DNA from 2 places in the Streptomyces sp. NPDC053431 genome. Region 1 is predicted to be linked to the other one. Evidence: riboswitches for the same ligand, from Rfam matches in the RefSeq annotation. Region 1 holds a riboswitch; the other holds the start of a gene.
The links. A riboswitch is a leader RNA that binds a small molecule or an ion and turns the genes downstream of it on or off. The one in region 1 is predicted to bind S-adenosylmethionine.
Positions count from the first base shown of each region.

Region 2: linked by a shared signal. The riboswitch ahead of thrC (threonine synthase) and the one ahead of ACIGXE_RS03975 (aminotransferase class V-fold PLP-dependent enzyme) in region 1 are both predicted to bind S-adenosylmethionine.

Region 1 covers NZ_JBITXX010000001.1:900,609-907,229, reverse strand. Annotated here, with positions in the region: gene ACIGXE_RS03995 (NYN domain-containing protein) at 1-1,278, opposite strand, end outside; gene ACIGXE_RS03990 (hypothetical protein) at 1,324-1,566, opposite strand; gene ACIGXE_RS03985 (rhomboid family intramembrane serine protease) at 1,718-2,446, shown strand; gene ACIGXE_RS03980 (Lrp/AsnC ligand binding domain-containing protein) at 2,501-2,782, shown strand; gene ACIGXE_RS03975 (aminotransferase class V-fold PLP-dependent enzyme) at 2,853-4,325, opposite strand; SAM riboswitch class IV at 4,506-4,622, opposite strand; gene trpD (anthranilate phosphoribosyltransferase) at 4,722-5,786, opposite strand; gene ACIGXE_RS03965 (cytochrome bc complex cytochrome b subunit) at 5,924-6,621, opposite strand, start outside.
Region 2 covers NZ_JBITXX010000017.1:11,999-18,619, forward strand. Annotated here, with positions in the region: gene groL (chaperonin GroEL) at 1-751, opposite strand, end outside; gene ACIGXE_RS30265 (cold-shock protein) at 1,083-1,286, opposite strand; gene ACIGXE_RS30270 (MoaD/ThiS family protein) at 1,691-1,969, opposite strand; gene thrC (threonine synthase) at 1,985-3,295, opposite strand; SAM riboswitch class I at 3,289-3,480, opposite strand; gene ACIGXE_RS30280 (glucosyl-3-phosphoglycerate synthase) at 3,602-4,546, shown strand; gene ACIGXE_RS30285 (trehalose-6-phosphate synthase) at 4,740-6,122, shown strand; gene ACIGXE_RS30290 (immune inhibitor A domain-containing protein) at 6,383-6,621, shown strand, end outside.

The DNA of each region.
Region 1 (6,621 bases):
GTCGGTGGAGACCACCACCACCGGGCGCCCCGGCGGCTCCGCCCGCACCAGCTGCCGGATCAACTCGTCGGCGGTGACCCCGGGCTTGGAGAACAGCACGCGCACCCCGCGGGGCGGCGCGAGCAGCACCGGCGCCGCCAGCTCGGCCCCGTCGAAGACACAGGTGATCTCCGCGCCGGAGCGGGCCGCGAGCGCGGAGAGGCCGCCGAGCAGCCGCAGCCGCTGCTTCTCCAACGGCATGGTCGGGTAGCCGGTCTTGGTGACGTTGTAGCCGTCGACCACCAGATGCGCCTGGGGCAGTTCGAGCAGCTGGTCCAGGAGCGCGGGGTCGGTCTCGGACAGGGCGCGGGCCGCGATGTCCTTCGGGGACATCCGGCCGGGCTCGACCGCGTCCACGGTGTCCGCCGGATGCATCGACACGGGGGGCAGGGCGAGTTCACGGCGCAGCCCCTGCGCGGCGTCGAGCACCGTGTCCAGGAGCAGCCGCAGCCGCATGTCCTCCACCGAGCGGCCCTCACGGGCGGCCCGCCGGCTCGCCTCCAGGGCGGCCTCCACCTCGCCGAGCCGGGCCTTGAGCCGCCGGCTCTCGCTCTCGGCGGCCGACACCTGGGCGGCGGCCTCGGCCTTCGCGGCGTCGATCTCGGCCTGGACGCGCCGCAGCGCGGCCTCGCCGCGCTTCACGTCGCTCTGGGCGCTGCGCAGCTTCCGGTGAAGCGATTCCGCTTCCTTGCGGGCGGCCTCCAGGTCGTGCCGGAGCTGCTCGGTCTCGGCCCGGGTGCGCTCCTTCGCGCCCGCGACCTCCTCGCGCAGCCGCTCCAGCTCGCGGCGGCTCGCCTCGTCGGCGCGCTCGGCGTCGGCGCGCTCGGCCTCCTCGCCGGCGGCGGCCACCAGCTTGCCCCAGCCGGCCGGGCGCAGCACATAAGCGGCCGCGGCGACGTCGACGGGGTCGGCGGCGGCGGGCGGGGCGCCGGACTCGACGGCGCCGGCCAGCTCGGGCTGGGCCTCCTTGACCCGTTCCCCGATCCGCTGCCGGAACAGCGGATCGCTCTCCAGGGCGGCCGCCATCGCGTTCCCGGCGAACTTGGCCCGCCGGGAGGCGGTGAAGCGGGCGTACTGCCGCAGCGGGGCGGGCAGCTCGGAGACCGTCAGACCGCCGAAGGCGTCCGCGACGAGCGCGACGACCTTCCGTCGTACGGCCTCGGGCAGGGGGCGGTCGAGCGCCTCGGCAGCGCCGTCTGCCGAGCCCGCCGGCTCATCACCGTGCGCGGGCTGCTCCACGATCCGTCACCCCTCTCCCTGTCGTCGCCCTCGCCGGGCCGCTTCTCAGGAAGCGGCGCCGGGCCTGTCCACCAATTCGATCTGGTCCACCGCGTTGCACCAGCGGCAGCGCACGGACTCGATGGTCTCACTGACCACCTCGCGCTCCTCCACCTTCGGTTCTCCGGCGAGGTCCAGATGGACGTACTCCACGACCTTGGACGAGCGGGTCACGTCGAAGCGGGTCAGGTTGCCGCAGAGAGTGCAGCGCCAGCGGGTTTCGGCGGTCGGCAGGGGAACCGTCGTCATCGTGCCGTCCTCTTTCCGTACGAGGCTTTACGGGCCCGCGGTGCGCCGTCGAACTGCGGGAGTACTGCCCGTAACCCTACGGCCTCCCGGGTCTCCCGTGTCACGGCGAGGCACTCTGTCCAGGTGGGCCCCGGTACGCCATGATCTGTCCATGATCGACTGGCGGGGCGCGGCCCTCGGCGCCTGGCGGGGCGCCCGGAACGGGCCGACCGTGACGTACGGACTCATCGCCGCCTGCGTGCTGCTGTTCGCCGCCGGCCCGGTGTCGGGCCTCAATCCCGGATACGGCACGGGCGACACCCTGCTCGCGGCGCAGAGCGCGTACTTCCACCGCTGGGGGGTGATCCCGGCGGACCTCCTGCGGGGCGATCCGCGCACCCTGCTCACCCCGCTGACCGCCCTCTTCGTGCACGGCAGCTGGCTGCACCTGCTCGGGAACATGCTGTTCCTGTACGTCTTCGGCGCGATGGCCGAGGAGCGGATGGGGGCGGCCGCGTTCGGCCTGTTCTACCTGGGCTGCGGCTGTCTGGCGCTGCTCGGGTACGCGGCGGCCCACGCCGACAGCGGACAGACCCTGGTCGGGGCCTCGGGGGCGATCTCCGGGATGCTCGGCGCCTTCCTCTACCTCTTCCCGCGCTCCCGGGTGACCAGCCTGTTCCCGTTCCTCTTCTTCCTGCCTCTGCGCTTCCCGGCCTGGATCGTGCTGATCTTCTGGTTCGTGCTGCAGTGGCTGGCCGCGCGCTCGGCGGGGCCGGGACCGGGGGTGGCGTACCTGGCGCACGTCGTGGGGTTCGGGATCGGGTTCCTCTACGCCTGGGCGCGCTACCGGGCGAAGGGAGGGGCTCGCGAAGCGATGCGCCGGCAGGGTGGTGGCGGGTGACGGGCGGGCTAGAGTGAAGCCACCAGCCGCGGCCACCGAGGGAGAAAGCCAGCCGTGATCACCGCGATCGTGCTCATCAAGACCAGCGTGGACCGGATCCCCGAGATCGCCGAGGCCATCGCCGCGATCGACTCGGTCAGCGAGGTCTTCTCGGTCACCGGCACCTACGACCTGATCGCCATGGTGCGGGTGGGGCGCCACGACGACCTGGCCGACATCATCCCCGGCCAGATCTCCAAGATCCCGGGCGTCGAGGGCACCGACACGCACGTCGCCTTCCGCGCCTATTCCCAGCACGACCTGGACGCGGCCTTCGCCATCGGCCTGGAGTCGTAGCCCCGCGCACCGAACGACGAAGCCGGCCTCTCCCCCGCGGGAGGCCGGCTTCACCCGTACGAGGGACAGATCAGCCGCGGTCCGGGACGCAGCGGCCGTCCTCGGTGCGGTACTTCCACCGGGCGCCGTCGCGCACCAGCTCCTTCACCGCGCCGACGAACCGCTCCACGTGCTCGTCGGGCGTGCCCGCGCCGAAGCTCACCCGGATGGCGTTGAGCGACCCCTCGCCGGGGGCCGCCTCGGGGGCGCCGCACTCGCCCTGGTCCTGCGGGTCGCTGCCGAGCAGGGTGCGCACCAGCGGGTGGGCGCAGAACAGGCCGTCGCGGACGCCGATGCCGTACTCCGCCGAGAGCGCGGCCGCGAAGTGGGAGCTGTTCCAGCCCGCCACGACGAAGGAGAGGACGCCCACGCGCTCGGCGTCGTCGCCGAAGAGCGAGAGCACCCGCACCTCCGGGACCTCGGCCAGACCCTCCCGGACCTTCGCGATCAGGTGCCGCTCGCGGGCGACGAGCCGGTCGAAGCCGGCCTCGGTGAGCGCCCTGCAGGCGGAGGCGATGGCGTAGACGCCGATGACGTTGGGCGAGCCGGCCTCGTGCCGGGCCGCGGTGGTGTGCCACTCCACGTCCACACCACCGTCGGCCCGGCGGGCCACCTTGCGGGAGGCTCCGCCGCCCGCGAGGTAAGGCTCCGCGTCCTGGAGCCAGTCGGCCCGGCCCGCGAGGACGCCGGAGCCGAACGGGGCGTACAGCTTGTGCCCCGAGAAGGCGACCCAGTCGACGTCCGACTCCCGTACCGAGACGGGGTGGTGGGGCGCCAGCTGGGCGGCGTCCAGGACGATCCGCGCGCCGTGCGCATGGGCGGCGGCGGCGAGTTCGCGCACCGGCCACAGCTCGCCGGTGACGTTGGAGGCGCCGGTCACGCAGACCAGCGCGGGCCCGTGGGGGTCGCGGTCGGCGAGCGCGCGCTCCAGGGTCTCGACGGCCTGGCGCGGGGTGCGCGGCGCGTCGAGGTAGGTGACCCGGGCGTCGCGCCAGGGCAGCAGCGAGGCGTGGTGCTCGGTCTCGAAGACGAAGACCTGGCACTCGGCGGGGATCACCTGGGCGAGCAGGTTGAGCGAGTCGGTGGTGGAGCGGGTGAAGACGACCTGGTCGCCGGGGCGGCAGTCGAGGAACTCGGCGACGGCGGTCCGGCTGTTCTCGAAGAGGTCGGTGGAGAGCTGGGAGAGGTACCCGGCGCCGCGGTGGACGCTGCCGTAGTACGGGGCGTACGCGGCGACGTCGTCCCACACGCGCTGGAGCGCCGGGGCGCTGGCCGCGTAGTCGAGCGCCGCGTAGCTGACCTCGCCGCCGGTGACCAGCGGGACCGTGACGTCCCGGCCGAGGACCGGCAGCGGGGCGTCGCAGCAGGGGTCGGAGTCGGCGCAGGCGGCGGGGGCCGCGGTCGCGGTCGTGGAGACGGCGGGGGCGGCGGTCGCGGTCCCGGCGGCGGCGGAGCCGGCGGTGGCGGTGGCGACGGACGAGGAGGCGTTCGGGCGTGCGGACATGACGGTATCTCCCGGCATAAAAGGGGCGCGAAATGGCGTGAAGGGGCCCGCGCGGCGGCAGCGCGAAGAGGGCGCCGCGGACGGGTGGTGGTGGAGAAAGGGGCCGGAGGCCCTAGCGCATTCGCTTGCTCACGAGACACTGCTCCCTAGAGGACCAAGGACCCCAGGGTTGTGCGCAGGGGTCCGCGCTTGCCGCAGGCTTCTGCACATGCGGCCTGGTCTTCACCCGGGGCACCCCGCCACGGACGGAGGGTTGCCGGACAGCCAGCCGGGGCTTTGTCGCTGTCACTCATGACCTGGCACAGAACCTATGTCAGTCGATCACGACGCCGCAACCCCGTCCCGGCATCCGGGACGGGGTCGACACACGGCGTTCATCTGTGCCCGCGGGCACGCTCAGGCGTTGCTGGCGGCCACCCACCGCTCCAGGGCCCGCAGGGCGGCGCCCGAGTCGATGGACTCGGCGGCCTTCGCCATGCCCGCGCGCAGCTGCTCCGCCAGGGTGCCCTCCCCCGGCTCCAGGGCGGTCAGCGCCGCCGCCGCGTTGAGCAGCACCGCGTCCCGTACGGGTCCGGTCTCGCCGGCCAGCAGGCGCCGGGCCACGTCCGCGTTGTAGGAGGCGTCGGCGCCGCGCAGGTCCTCCAGGGTGACGAGCTCGAGGCCGACGTCGCGCGGGTCGAAGCGCTCCTCGGTCACCGTGCCGCCGCGGACCACCCACACGCGGGAGGTCGAGGTGGTCGTCAGCTCGTCCAGTCCGTCGTCGCCGCGGAAGACCAGGGCGGAGTTGCCGCGCTCGGCGAGCACCCCGGCCACGATCGGCGCCATGCGCGGGTCGGCGACGCCGACGGCCTGGGCCCGCACCTTGGCCGGGTTGGTGAGCGGGCCCAGCACGTTGAAGGTGGTGCGGATGCCGAGCTGGCCGCGCGCCGCGGCGACGTGCCGCAGCGACGGGTGGAACTTGACCGCGAAGCAGATCGTGATGCCCGCCTCCTCGGCGACCTCGGCGACCCGCTGCGGGGTCAGCTGCAGGTTGATGCCGAGCTTCTCCAGGACGTCGGAGGAGCCGGAGGCGGAGGACGCGGCCCGGTTGCCGTGCTTGACGACCTTCACCCCGGTGCCGGCCACCACGATGGACGCCATCGTGGAGATGTTCACCGTCTTGGCGCCGTCGCCGCCGGTACCGACGATGTCGACGGCCGGGCCGGGCACCTCGATCACGTTGGCGTGCTCGTACATGGTCCGGACGAGACCGGTGATCTCCTCCACCGTCTCGCCCTTGGCCCGCAGGGCCACCATGAAGCCGGCGATCTGCGCGTCGGTCGCCTCGCCGCGCATGATCAGGTCCATCGCCCAGGCCGTGTCGTCGGCGGACAGGTTCCGGCCGTCGAGCAGCCCGTTCAGGAGGACGGGCCAGGAGCGGCCCGCCGCGGTGTCGCCTCCAGCGGGGTTCACAGCGCTCATGGTCGCTCCAGATGTGTAGACACGGACCTCAAGGGTTGCCTCCCACCCTATCGATCTCCGGGAACGGCAAAGAGCCCCGTCCATCGAATGGACGGGGCTCTCGCCGTGGCGACCTGTGTCAGGAGGTCAGCAGGTGATCAGTGGTGGCCGTGGCCGCTCTGGATCTCCTTGTACTCCTCGACCGTGGGCTTGGCGATCTGGTTGTCCGCGCCGTAGTAGCCCTTGTTGAGCTTGACCCGGAGCTTCTCCATACGGCCGATCTTGCGCTCCACGCCGTTCTCGTCGACGGCCGGCGGCAGCTCGGCCGGCTCGTACTGCTCGTGCGCCGTGAGCCGGTGCCGCTCGCCCTGGCTGAGCGGCTGGTGCACCTCGACGAACTCACCGTGCGGCAGGCGCTTGATGATGCCGGACTCGCGCCCGTGCAGCACCTTGTCCTTGTCCCGGCGCTGCAGGCCGAGGCAGATCCGCTTGGTGACGATGAACGCGATGACCGGTCCGACGAAGAAGAAGATCCGGACGAACCAGGTGATCGAGTTCAGCGACAGGTGGAAGTGCGTCGCCCAGAGGTCGTTTCCACCACCCACGAGCATGATCATGTACGCGGTGATCCAGGCGACACCGAAGGCGGTGCGCGTCGGAGCGTTGCGCGGGCGCTGCGCGATGTGGTGCTCGCGCTTGTCGCCCGTGATCCAGGACTCGATGAACGGGTAGACCGCGATGGCCGCGAGGACCGCCGGGAAGATCGCCAGCGGGATCATCACGCCGAGGACCAGCGTGTGGCCCCACAGGTTGATCTCCCAGCCCGGCATGACACGGATCAGACCCTCGGCGAAGC
Region 2 (6,621 bases), on a different contig from region 1:
CCTCGGCGATGATCAGCAGCGGCTTGCCCGACTGCATGACCTTCTCGAGGAGCGGGAGCAGGTCCTTCACCGAGGAGACCTTGGAGTTGACGATGAGGATGTACGGGTCCTCGAGCGCGGCCTCCATGCGCTCCATGTCGGTCGCGAAGTACGCCGAGATGTAGCCCTTGTCGAAGCGCATACCCTCGGTGAGCTCCAGCTCCAGACCGAAGGTCTGGGACTCCTCGACGGTGATGACGCCTTCCTTGCCGACCTTGTCCATGGCCTCGGCGATGAGCTCGCCGATCTGGGTGTCGGCGGCGGAGATGGAGGCGGTGGAGGCGATCTGCTCCTTCGTCTCGACCTCCTTCGCCTGGTCGAGCAGCGCACCGGAGACGGCCTCGACGGCCTTCTCGATGCCGCGCTTGAGGGCCATCGGGTTGGCGCCGGCGGCGACGTTGCGCAGGCCCTCACGGACCAGCGCCTGGGCGAGAACGGTGGCGGTGGTCGTACCGTCGCCGGCGACGTCGTCCGTCTTCTTGGCGACTTCCTTGACCAGCTCGGCGCCGATCTTCTCGTACGGGTCCTCGAGCTCGATCTCCTTGGCGATGGAGACACCATCGTTGGTGATCGTGGGGGCGCCCCACTTCTTCTCGAGGACGACGTTGCGACCCTTGGGGCCGAGGGTGACCTTGACGGCGTCAGCGAGCTGGTTCATGCCGCGCTCGAGACCGCGCCGGGCCTCCTCGTCGAACGCGATGATCTTGGCCATGTGAAGTGGTCCTCCCGGACATGGGGTGGATAACGCTCCTGGACCGCGCCGACGCCCGCGACGGACGGCCCGCCCTCCGCGTGGTTCCTTGCCCCACTCGGCCGGCGACCTCGTCTGCCCGATCCTCGTAGCACTCTCACCTTCAGAGTGCTAACGCCAATGATTAGCACTCGCCCTAGGAGAGTGCAAGCGACTCCCGCAGATCGAGCACCCCTGGCGCCTCCCGCTCCGGGCCCGCTCCGGGCCCGTACGGGAACGCGCGAGGGGCCCGCATCCCGGTCAGGATGCGGGCCCCTCGACGGAAGTGCGTCGGTGGCCGATCGCGCCGCGCTCAGACGGCGAGCTTGACCATGTCCGCCTGCGGACCCTTCTGGCCCTGCGAGATCTCGAACTCGACCCGCTGACCCTCTTCGAGGGTGCGGTATCCGTCCATCTGGATCGCGCTGTAGTGGACGAAAACATCCGCACCACCGTCGACCGCGATGAAGCCGTAGCCCTTCTCCGCGTTGAACCACTTGACGGTGCCCTGAGCCATGCCTAACTCCCCTATTACTGGCCCTTGCGCGGGCCCGCACTTCGCGGACCCGGGTCAGACCCTGCGCCGGAACGCGTCGACCGCGGCTGAATGTATCTGCCCAACTGCCCTCTGCAACAGGTCAATCGGACGAGAATTCTGGGCACGCCGGAAAGGGGAATTGGGGAGAATCCCCGGAATTACGGGGCAAGTCGGGCCCGGCAAAACGCGCAGAAGGTGCACAAGGCACGGGCACTTTGGCTGCTTCTTGTCGGGCGCAGACGCATTCTCATATGCGCCTGGCATGAGCAGCGGAGGGGACTTCCCCAACTCTACCGCGCTCAACCATGCAGAATTGCCCCCTCCGCTTTCTCTCGCGGAAGGGGCAATTCAGTACCGACGGGTAGGGTTCGACCGCCTACGGCTCAGCAGCCGCCGGCGACGGCCGGGATGATGGAGACGCCGGCGCCGTCCGGCGTCACGGTCTCCAGGCCCTGCTCGAAGCGCACGTCGTCGTCGTTCACGTACACGTTGACGAAGCGGCGCAGCTTGCCCTGGTCGTCGAGGACGCGGGCCGCGATGCCCGTGTGGTTCTTCTCCAGGTCGGCGATGACCTCGGCGAGGGTCGCGCCCTCGGCGGGCACCTCGGCCTGGCCACCGGTGTAGGTGCGGAGGATGGTGGGGATGCGGACGTTCACGGCCATGTGTTCACGAACCTTTCAGTGGGCCAGGCCGGCGTCGCGGAACGCGTCGAGGCTCGGGCGGATGGTGGCGGTCGCCTGGGAGGTGTCGGCCACCGCGTCCAGGGTCTTGAGGCCGTCACCGGTGTTCAGGACGACGGTGGTGCGGCTCGGGTCGAGCAGACCGTTCTCGACCAGCTTCCTCGTCACGCCGACGGTCACACCGCCGGCGGTCTCGGCGAAGATGCCCTCGGTGCGGGCGAGGATCTTGATGGCGTCGACGACCTGCTCGTCGTTCACGTCCTCCACGGCACCGCCGGTGCGGCGGGCGATGTCGAGGACGTACGGGCCGTCGGCCGGGTTGCCGATCGCCAGCGACTTGGCGATGGTGTTCGGCTTCTGCGGGCGCACCACGTCGTGGCCGGCCTTGAAGGCGGCGGAGACCGGGGAGCAGCCCTCGGCCTGGGCGCCGAAGATCTTGTACGGCTTGTCCTCGACCAGGCCCAGCTTGATGAGCTCCTGCAGACCCTTGTCGATCTTGGTGAGCTGGGAGCCGGAGGCGATCGGGATGACGAGCTGGTCCGGGATGACCCAGCCGAGCTGCTCGCAGATCTCGTACGCGAGCGTCTTGGAGCCCTCGCCGTAGTACGGACGCAGGTTGACGTTCACGAAGCCCCAGCCCTCGCCGAGCGGGTCGCCGATGAGCTCCGAGCAGAAGCGGTTGACGTCGTCGTAGTTGCCCTCGATGGCGACCAGGTCGCCGCCGTAGACACCGGCCATGACGACCTTGCCCTGCTCCAGGTCGTGCGGGATGAACACGCAGGAGCGGAAGCCGGCCCGGGCGGCGGCGGCGCCGACGGCGCCGGCCAGGTTGCCGGTGGAGGAGCAGGAGAGGGTGGTGAAGCCGAAGGCGCGGGCGGCCTCGATGGCCTGGGCGACGACCCGGTCCTTGAAGGAGTGGGTCGGGTTGCCGGAGTCGTCCTTGACGAAGAGCTTGCCGGGCTCGACACCGATCTCGCGGGCGAGGTTGTCGGCCTGGACGAGCTTGGTCCAGCCGGGGTTCAGGTTGGGCTTCTCGGCGACGTCGGCCGGGACCGGCAGCAGCGGGGCGTAGCGCCAGATGTTGGCGGGGCCGGCCTCGATCTGCTTGCGCAGCGCCTCGGGGTCACCGGTGGGCAGGTCGTACGCGACCTCGAGGGGGCCGAAACACAGCTCACAGGCGAAGATCGGGCCGAGCGCGAAGGTCTCGCCGCATTCGCGGCAGGAGAGTCCGGAAGCGGGACCGAGATCGACGGTGGTTCCGGGTGCGACAGTCTGTACAGCCATGGAGGCGAGGCCCTTTCTCCTCATCTTCCTCATGACGCATTTCGCCATGAGACGGATTTGGCACCTTCCCTAGCCGGGGACCTCGCGCAGAAAAGCTGCGTCCGTCAGGGCTCCACCTGGGGTGGTGGCCGAAGACGGGTGGACGAGAACCGACTGGAGGGTTGCCGGGGCTTCAACGGGCCGTTTCCCTCTGCCCCTCTGGATGAGCGGTATTCGGTTGTGAGACGCGGTCGGCACCCCGACATGCATCGGGCATCCGCGTTGTTCAAGACTGTAACCGAAGGCTTCCGAGGGGGAGACGGTCGTCCGATCCGCGAGATGGAGATCACGTTGCTGGAAGAAGTGGAGCGCTGGCTGACCCGGCGGTCCTGGTCCGTGGCCGACCGTCCGCTGGAGCGGATCCTCGCCGCCAAACGGGGGACGACGGTCAGCGTCGTGCTGCCCGCGCTCGACGAGGAGGCGACGGTCGGCGCGATCGTCTCCGTGATCCGTCGCGAGCTGATGACGCCGGCGGTGCCGCTGGTGGACGAGCTGGTGGTCATCGACTCGGGCTCGACCGACCGTACGGCCGAGGTGGCCGCGGCCGCGGGCGCGCGGGTGGTGGCGCGGGACGACATCCTGCCCCGGATACCCGCGGTGCCGGGCAAGGGGGAGGTCCTGTGGCGGTCACTGATGGTGACCGGCGGGGACGTGGTCTGCTTCGTGGACGCGGACCTACGGGACTTCTCGGCGGAGTTCGTGACGGGGATCGTGGGGCCGCTGCTCACCGACCCGGACGTGGACCTCGTGAAGGCGATGTACGACCGCCCGCTCGGCGACGCCCCAGGTCAGGGCGGCCGGGTGACGGAGCTGGTGGCCCGGCCGCTGCTGAATCTGCACTGGCCGCGGCTCGCCGGGTTCGTCCAGCCGCTGGGCGGCGAGTACGCGGCGCGCCGCTCGCTCCTGGAGCGCCTGCCCTTCCCGGTCGGTTACGGAGTGGAACTGGGCCTTCTCGTGGACGCGCTGCACACGGTCGGACTGGACGCGCTCGCACAGGTGGACGTAGGGGTGCGCAAGCACCGGCACCAGGACGGCCAGGCGCTCGGCCGGATGGCGGCGGCGATCTACCGGACGGCCCAGCTGCGGCTCTCGCGCGGCCATCTGGTGCGGCCGTGGCTCACCCAGTTCGAGCGCGGGGAGGACGGCTTCACGCCGCACACGTACGCGGTGGACACGGAGGAGCGGCCCCCGATGGCGGAGATCGCGGAGTACGCGGAGCGCCGCCGGGTGGCGTGAACCCCTGGGAGCGCGGCGGCATGCCCCCTGGGGCGCGGTGGCGAGGCCCCCGGGCACGGTGGCACGACTCCCGGGCGCGGTGGCGACCCCGGGCGTGGTGGCGTCGCCCCCGGGGCGTGGTGGGCGGGCGGCGCGAACCGCGCGGCTCGAATCCGTACGTTTGAGCGTTTACCGGACGGGCTAGGTTCGCCGTATGGCTTCTGTCCTCGTGGCATCGAACCGCGGCCCGGTCTCGTACACCGTGCGTGACGACGGCGCCCTGGACACCCGTCGGGGTGGCGGCGGGCTCGTCTCGGGCCTCAGCGCCGTCTCGTCGGAGGGCGCGGCGGAGGACAGCGTCTGGGTGTGCGCGGCGCTGAGCGACGGCGACCGCGAGGCGGTGCGGCGCGGGGTGTCCGAGCCGGGCGTCCGGATGCTGGACATCGACCCGGAGGTGTACGCGGACGCGTACAACGGCATCGCGAACTCGGTGCTGTGGTTCCTGCACCACCATCTCTACGACATCCCGCGCGAACCCGTCTTCGACGCGGACTTCCGCCGCCGGTGGGAGTCGTACCGGGCCTACAACCGCGCCTTCGCCGAGGCCCTCGCCGCGGCCGCCGACGAGGGCGCGGCGGTGCTCGTGCAGGACTACCACCTGGCCCTGGTGCCGGGGCAGCTGCGCGCGCTGCGCCCCGACCTGCGGATCGCGCACTTCACCCACACGCCGTGGGCCTCGCCGCAGTACCTGGGGATGCTCCCGGACGACATCCACCACGAGCTGGTGGAGGGCATGGTCGGCGCCGACCAGGTCGGCTTCCACACCCACGCCTGGGCGTCCGCCTTCCTCGCCGACCCGCTCGTCGAGCGCGCGGCCGACGGCACCCGGGTGACCGTCCACCCCCTCGGCGTGGACGCCGGGGAACTGCGCGCGCTGGCCCGGCGGCCGGAGGTCGAGGAACGGCTGGCGGCCCTCCGGGCCGAGGTCGGCGAGGGGCGGAAGACCATCGTCCGGGTGGACCGCACCGAGCTGTCCAAGAACATCCTGCGCGGCCTGCTCGCCTACCGGGAGCTCCTCACCACCCGCCCCGAGTGGCGGGGCCGCGTCGTGCACCTCGCCTCCGCCTACCCCTCGCGGCAGGACCTGGAGGTCTACCGCACGTACACGGCCTCGGTCCGGGCGCTCGCGGAGCGGATCAACGAGGAGTTCGGCACGCCGGACTGGCAGCCCGTCCTGGTCTCCGTGCAGGACGACTTCACCCGCTCGCTGGCCGCGTACCGGATGGCCGACGTGGCCCTGGTCAACCCGGTCCGTGACGGGATGAACCTGGTCGCCAAGGAGATCCCGGTGGTCTCCGACGAGGGCTGCGCCCTGGTCCTGTCGCGGGAGGCGGGCGCGTACGAGGAGCTGCGCGCGGACGCCCTCACGGTGAACCCGTACGACGTGACGGGCACCGCCGAGGCCCTCCACGAGGCCCTCTCGATGCCGGCCCCGGAGCGCGCCGACCGCACGAAGCGGCTCGCGGCGGCGGCGACGGCCCTGCCGCCGCAGCGCTGGTTCCTGGACCAGCTGGAGGCGCTGAGGGCGCTTCCGTAGCCTCCCCCGCGCCGGGGCGCCGCCGACGTCGGCGTGACGCCGCCGCGACGTCCGCATGACGTCGTCGATCAGGCGTCCCCCTGCCCCTCCCCTACTGCTCCCCTCTATCCGGCGAGAAAATCTTCGGGATCTCCCCCTCCTCCCGACCGGTCTTTCCGTGCCAGACTCTGCGCCGATCGTTCCCCCAGGCGATCCGTTCACCCCCAACGGAACCACGCGCACCATGCGTTGTACGCATGCGAGCGAAGGGATCGCACGACGTGAAAAAGATTGTCGTGGGCATGACTCTAGGGTCGGCGCTCACCGCACTCCTCGCCGCAGGCCTCACCCCCGCCGCGGCACAGGAAGCCCGGGACGGCAGCGCCGGCGCCACCACGGCGCCCCGCGCGGACAACCGCCCCGGCCCCCTCACCAAGCAGCGCACCGAGCTGCGCGAGAAGGCGATCGACCTGGTCGCCAAGGGCAAGGCGAAGGCGAACGCCCGCGGCGTCGTCGAGGT